Regions from separate parts of the Paenibacillus sp. A14 genome, predicted to be linked through region 1. Evidence: predicted binding sites of a transcription regulator. Region 1 holds the regulator's gene; each other region holds the start of a gene.

Region 1 (2,205 bases):
TCTCCCGACACGCCTTTATGAATCAGCGCCGCCAGGCGAATCTCCTCAAACATGTCGAGGTTATTGTTGCTGGCGGGTCCATCCGTTCCCAGCGATACGGTAACGCCCGCCCTGAGCAACTCGGGCACGCGGGCTACGCCGCTGGCCAGCTTCAGGTTGCTCCCCGGGTTGTGGGATACCGTTACCCGGTGCTCCGCCAAAACGCCGATCTCCTCGTCCGTCAGATGGACGGCGTGGGCCAGCAGCGTCGGCCGATTGAACATCCCGAGATTCAGCAGGTGCTGAACCGGGCGGACGCCGTAATCGGCTACATTTTGCTCCACCTCGGCTCTCGTCTCCGACATGTGCGTGTGCATCGGCAAATCCAGCTCATGTGCCGCCTGTACAATTTTCTCAATGTAATCCGGAGGGCAAGTATATGGAGAGTGCGGCGAAATCATGGTGGTGATTCGTCCGTCCGCCTTGCCGTGCCAATCGCGCGCAAAGCTCACCGCTTCGTTCAGCTTGCTTTGCTGCACCTCAGGAGGACAGAGCCCGATTACGCCGCGAGTCAATACGGCGCGGATTCCCGATTGATCCACGACGGAAGCTACCTGTTCCATATGGTCGTACATATCCAAAAAGGTGGTCGTTCCGCCCTTTAGCATCTCCAGCACGGACAAGGCCGTTCCCCAATATACATCCTCGCCGGTAAACTTCGCTTCCATCGGCCACATTTTCTCCTGCAGCCACTCCTGAAGCACCATGTCGTCTCCATAGCCGCGCAAGAGCGACATCGCCGCATGACCATGCGTATTGATCAACCCGGGGAGAAACAACAGCCCCTTGCCGTCAAACGTTTCGGCCCCTTCCACGCCTTGCGGGCGCTCCGTTCCGACGTATGTGATCCGGTCTCCTTCGACCAGCATATAGCCCCGGATGATCGGGGTTTTCTGATCCGGCACCGCGAAGGTACCGTCTTTAATCAGCCATTTTCGCGTCATGTTCCGTATGTTCCTTTCCGCCATCCAGATAATAAGCCAAACTCATCAAATCGGTTGTGAAATCCGCCGCATGCACGCGCACTTCCGAAGGCACCTTAAGGATGGTTGGCGCAAAATTCAAAATCGCTCCGATTCCCGCAGCCACCAATTGATCGGCAACCCGCTGCGCTTCCACATCGGGTACGGTGATGATCCCGATGCGGATGTTGCTGCTCCGCACCGTATCCACCAGCTCCTCGATCGGCTGAATCGTAATATGGTTGATCTGCGTCCCGATTTTGTGGGGGGATGCGTCAAAGACCGCTACAATTTTCATATTATCTTTCACATACGCGTTATAATTGGACAACGCGTGGCCAAGATTACCGGCCCCGATCAAAGCTACATTAATTTGCTGATCCAGGTTCAGAATTTGGCGAATTTTCTCGATCAGATACGTTACGTCGTAGCCGATTCCCTTGCGCCCGAAATCTCCGAAGTAAGCCAGGTCTTTACGGATTTGCGCCGGATTCAAATCCAGCTTCTGCCCAAGTTCCTGCGAAGAGACCGTAGGCACCTCCCGGCGGCTGAGTTCATTGAGAAAGCGCAGGTACACCGGCAGGCGGCGAACCACTGCATCCGAAATTTTTTCCGATTTCATCAAATTTCCCCCTACTTACACGATTTGAGGAACACTTACGATTCCCCGGCGTTTAACCATTCCGAAATTCGAGGCACCATCTGCTCCAACGGCATATGCTCCATTTTCGGTCCGGGCAAAGAATACAAGAAGTATTTACCGTAATAGGATTCCAAGATCCGAGTATCATAAACCACCACGATCCCGCGGTCCTGCGAGGACCGGACCAGTCTGCCGAAACCCTGTTTAAAGCGGATAACGGCTTGGGGAACGGACAGTTTCATGAACGGGTTCTTCTTCTCTTGCTGCAGCCTCTCGCTTTTCGCCTCCACCAGCGGATGGTTCGGAGGCTGGAACGGCAGGCGAACGATTGCCAGGCTCGTCAAGGCCTCGCCGGGAATGTCAACGCCTTCCCAGAAACTGCTCGTGCCAAGCAGAACTGAGGCTTGCTGTCCTTGAAACCGGCGGGTCAGCTTCGTTCGGCTTCCGCTGTCCATCCCCTGCCCGATTACGGTGATCCCCTGTCCGGCAAGCAGCTCCTTCAGCGGATCATACACCTGCCGCAGCATCCGGTATGACGTGAACAGGACCAGCATTCTCCCG
Region 2 (2,205 bases), on a different contig from region 1:
CCATGAGGAGCAGCATCGGCAAGTAATAGAATATATTTGACGTTTTGAAGTACAGAGCTGCGGCGGTCAACTGCCCGATGTTATGGGCGATACCTCCCACGATGCTGATTCCGATCACGCTAAGCCGCTTGCGGCCGACCAGCAGCAGAAACCACATCGCCGCGAAGCTGAACAGCGCCCCCATGATGCTGAATAGAAAACTGGAAAAAGTGCCGAAAATAAAAGCCGTCAGCAGTGTTTTTAATAGCACCATCATCATGGCGTCCCTGGCCCGGAGGAAATAAAGACATGTGAGCACCATGATGTTGGCCAGCCCGAGCTTTGCTCCGGGAACGCTCATATTGATGGGAATAACGCTCTCCACCAGACTCAGCACGACCGCAACCGCCGCAAAAATAGCGATGATGACCGTTCTTTTTAGGGCCAAATGGGATTGTTCATTTAACGACGGCATCGAGCTCATCTCCTTCCCCGGACGCCCCCTCGATTTCTACAAGCAACTTGTTCGGCAAACAAACGATAGTCCCGCCGTTGCGTTCAATAAATCCAAACGTATAACACACTTTATCCGGACAGTCGGCATCGATCATTTCAATGCCATAATCATGAATTTTCAAGAGGTTGTAGCCGTACTCCGTTTTAATCTCAATCTCCTGTTCTTCTCCGGTTAACTCCACCGTGCGAAACGGCTTGCCGTTCACAGAAATTTTAGCTACACGGGGTTCGTTGTGATATTTTTCACTTGAATCCCCATCAAACCAACGGGGGACCAAGAAAGCCGCGGCAATGACAACAATCAGCCCGATCAGCAGGATATCTCCACGTTTCATGGCTAACTCCTTTTATCTTATTTTTTAATTATATAAATCTTAGATGAACCCATTATACCTGTAACTTTCCTCACTCCCGTGTGACAAATGTCTCAATCTAGGACCCATTTCACAAAATCATCACTTAAAGGGCAGTTTATTAGAATAATTCTTACTTTGTGAATGAAAGTACTTTTAGCTCATTTTTATTTCTGCTAAAATCAAGGCGAGATAACGGGAGAAATGAGGCTACGCATATGAAGAAGAAAAAAACGGCAATCCTGTTGCTGACCCTGGTCTTGATTACGGCGCTGCTTGGAGGATGCGCGGGCGGCGATTCCGCGAATGGGAAAGCGGCGGACTCCCCGGCTGATGCGCGGGCCGCCACTTCTTCCAAGGATTCGTCGAAGTCCGGGACGTCCATGAAGCCTTTGGTCCAGACCTTTTTTATATTTGATACCGTCGTCACCATCAAAATATATGATAGCCGGGCTACCGCCGGGAACTTTAAAGAGCTGGAAGCCCTGATGAAGGACATCGACCGCAAAATCAGCCGGACGAATGAGGACAGCGAGATCCATAAGGTAAATGCGCAAGCGGGCATTGCCCCCGTGGAGGTTTCGCCGGATACGTTCGAACTCGTTCAGCTCGCCGTCGATTATGCGCAAAAAACGGACGGCCTGCTGGACCCGTCGATCGGACCGCTCGTCAGCTTATGGAACATCGGCCATGAGGGGGCGCATGTCCCTCCCGCCGCGGACATCGAAGCCGCCCGGAAGCTGACGGATTACCGCAAGATTGAGCTCAACCCGGAGAAGCACGAGATTTACCTGCGGGACAAGGGGATGCAGATCGACCTTGGCTCCTACGGTAAGGGTTATGCCGCGGACGCCATCTACGATTACTTGGCGGAGCAGGGCTTCAGCAGCGCGATCATCGACCTGGGGGGCAATATTTTTGCGATGGGCAGCAAGCCGGGCGGATCCACCTGGAACATCGGCATTCAGGATCCCTCCCAGGAACGGGGCAACCCGATCGGAACTGTCCGGGTCGAAGACAAAACCGTGGTAACCGCGGGGATTTACGAGCGCTTCTTCGTGGAAGACGGCAAACTGTACCAGCATATCATCGATCCGCGTTCCGGCTACCCGGTCGATAACAATATCAGCAGCGTCACGATCGTGACGGACCGTTCCACGGATGCCGATACGATGGATACCTCCCTGCTGATCATGGGGATCGAAGAAGGACTCAAATTCGCGGAAAATACGCCAAACACGGAAGTCCTTTTTATCACGAAGGACAAAAAACTGTACGCTTCCCCCGGATTCAAGCAAATGTTGAAGAAAACCAACGACAGCTACACGTTCGCCAACTAATTTACGCAGAAAAATCC
Region 3 (2,205 bases), 180 kb from region 1:
GAAGCGAGCCTGGATTGAGAACCATTATGGGGCCAAGGATATCTCCGGTCCGGATCTGCTGACAATCGGTCGGGAGCAAGCCCAAAAATTCGGCGCCAAGTTTATCGAGGAGAAGGTAACGGTTGTCGATACGAATGGCGGTTCGAAGGTGACGGTGAAAACGGAGAACGGCCGCAGTTATGAGGCTGCTCATGTGATTCTGGCAACCGGTGCGCTGACTGAACTGGCCGGTACCATCGGCCTGAATTTGGTGGAGGGCCGCGAGCCGCGAATCAAGACGGTCATCGAAACCGATGGCTTCGGGCGCACAAGCAAGCCCCGTGTATGGGCGGCGGGTACGGCCGCCGGTGTAAGCGTTCACACAATTGTTACGGCGGGTGACGGGGTGAAGGTAGCCATAGAAATTATCAGCGAGCTAAATGGCGAGCGCTACGTTGATCACGATGTATTGAAAAACTGAGAATGCCATCATACTTATTGTCAAAAGCCTCCCGAGCTTCCGAATCAGGGGGCTTTTGGCGTAGAATTGACAAAATCAAAGTGACTGCAATCACAAAGTTTATTTTTTTTATATCGTAGTTTAGAGCTAGTAATTTATTGGCCGCAGGGGTGAAAACCGGGTAGGAGGGTGATTTTCTATTTTTCAATAGAGAATTGTAAGAAAGTATGAACAATTTTGTGATATTTTTCACATTTATCGTGAAATAGATCACACATTTATTTAAATTTTAATGATATAATCGAAACATAAGAACAAAAACAAGGACGATGCAGTTAGAGTTCGCGTCATTTTGAAGGAGGCAAATCCGAAATGGGAACTGATAGAGAAAAGCTTGTGGTGATCGGCAACGGGATGGCGGGGATCAGCACCGTCGAGCAGATTTTGAAATTGACCAAGAAATTTGACATTACGGTTTTCGGGAGCGAGCCGCACCCGAACTATAACCGGATCATGCTTTCTTATGTATTGGAAGGCAGCAAAACGATCGATGATATCGTGCTGAATGATCTGAATTGGTATCGCGACAACGAAATTACGTTGCATACGGGAACGACCGTATCGAAAATCGACGAACAGGCCAAAGAAGTAGTGACCGTAGACGGAATGCGCGTACCTTACGATAAGGTGCTGATCGCGACCGGCTCGAATTCGTTCATTTTGCCGATTCCGGGCAGCGATAAGGAAGGTGTGGTCGGTTTCCGCGATATCGCAGACTGCAATCAAATGCTTGAAGCGGCGAAAACTTGCCGAACGGCTGCCGTCATCGGCGGAGGTTTGCTGGGTCTGGAAGCGGCCAAGGGGCTTGTGCAGCTCGGAATGGATGTCACCGTCGTTCATTTGATGGAGGATCTGATGGAGCGTCAATTGGACCACCAGGCCGCGTCGATGCTGAAGGCGGAGCTTGAGCGTCAGGGCATCAAATTCAAAATGGGCGCCCAAACGACGGAATTGCTTGGTGATACCCGAGTAAGCGGCCTGCGCTTTGCGGACGGTACCGAACTGGAGGCCGAATTCGTTGTTATGGCCGTGGGGATTAAACCTAACGTGGCCGTGGCCAAGGAAAGCGGGATCGAAGTGAACCGGGGGATCGTGGTCAACGACTACCTGCAAACCTCGGTGGACGGCGTATACTCGGTCGGCGAATGTACCGAGCATCGCGGAGTTTGCTATGGCCTGGTTGCTCCCCTCTTCGAACAGGGCATGGTGCTTGCCAAACATATTAGCGGCGTGGAGACGGCTCCTTATGAAGGTTCGGTAGTGTCGACCAAACTTAAAATTTCGGGAGTCGACGTATTCTCGACCGGCGAATTTATCGATGGTCCGGAACATACCGTGATCGCCAACAAGGATGACTGGAAGCGCACTTACAAGAAGATTTTGCTGCAAGACGGCGTTATGGTAGGTGCTGTCCTGTTCGGGGACATTACCGACTCGGCGGAACTGCAGAAGCTGATTAAGCAGAAAACGGTGATGACGGATGAGTTGTACGATTCGCTGATGGGAACCGGGTGCTGCGGCGGTGGTGGCAAGAAGACGACCTCGGTCGAAACGATGCCGGACGAAGAAATTGTCTGCGGCTGTAACGGGGTAACGAAAGGAACGATTGTCGACGTCATTACGAACCAAGGGCTGACGACGGTCGATGAGATCAAAGCGTGCACCGGAGCAACCCGCTCGTGCGGCGGCTGTAAACCGGTGGTGGA

The links. The regulator Rex, encoded in region 1, represses fermentation and respiration genes when NADH is low (regulators of the CRP and FNR family bind a similar motif). The targets are predictions, from matches to a motif close to TTGTGAAATATTTCACAA.
Region 2: V4U88_RS18740 (FAD:protein FMN transferase) is a predicted target of Rex. The motif match lies at 909-926, and genes of this name have one in related genera.
Region 3: nirB (nitrite reductase large subunit NirB) is a predicted target of Rex. The motif match lies at 677-694, and genes of this name have one in related genera.

What each region holds. Positions count from the first base shown of each region.
Region 1 is NZ_JBAGJD010000001.1:407,639-409,843, forward strand. Features, by position in the region: gene V4U88_RS01955 (amidohydrolase) at 1-983, opposite strand, end outside; gene V4U88_RS01960 (redox-sensing transcriptional repressor Rex) at 961-1,623, opposite strand; gene dinG (ATP-dependent DNA helicase DinG) at 1,659-2,205, opposite strand, start outside.
Region 2 is NZ_JBAGJD010000007.1:111,148-113,352, forward strand. Features, by position in the region: gene V4U88_RS18730 (Gx transporter family protein) at 1-454, opposite strand, end outside; gene V4U88_RS18735 (NusG domain II-containing protein) at 438-830, opposite strand; gene V4U88_RS18740 (FAD:protein FMN transferase) at 1,067-2,188, shown strand.
Region 3 is NZ_JBAGJD010000001.1:590,326-592,530, reverse strand. Features, by position in the region: gene V4U88_RS02920 (FAD-dependent oxidoreductase) at 1-460, shown strand, start outside; gene nirB (nitrite reductase large subunit NirB) at 812-2,205, shown strand, end outside.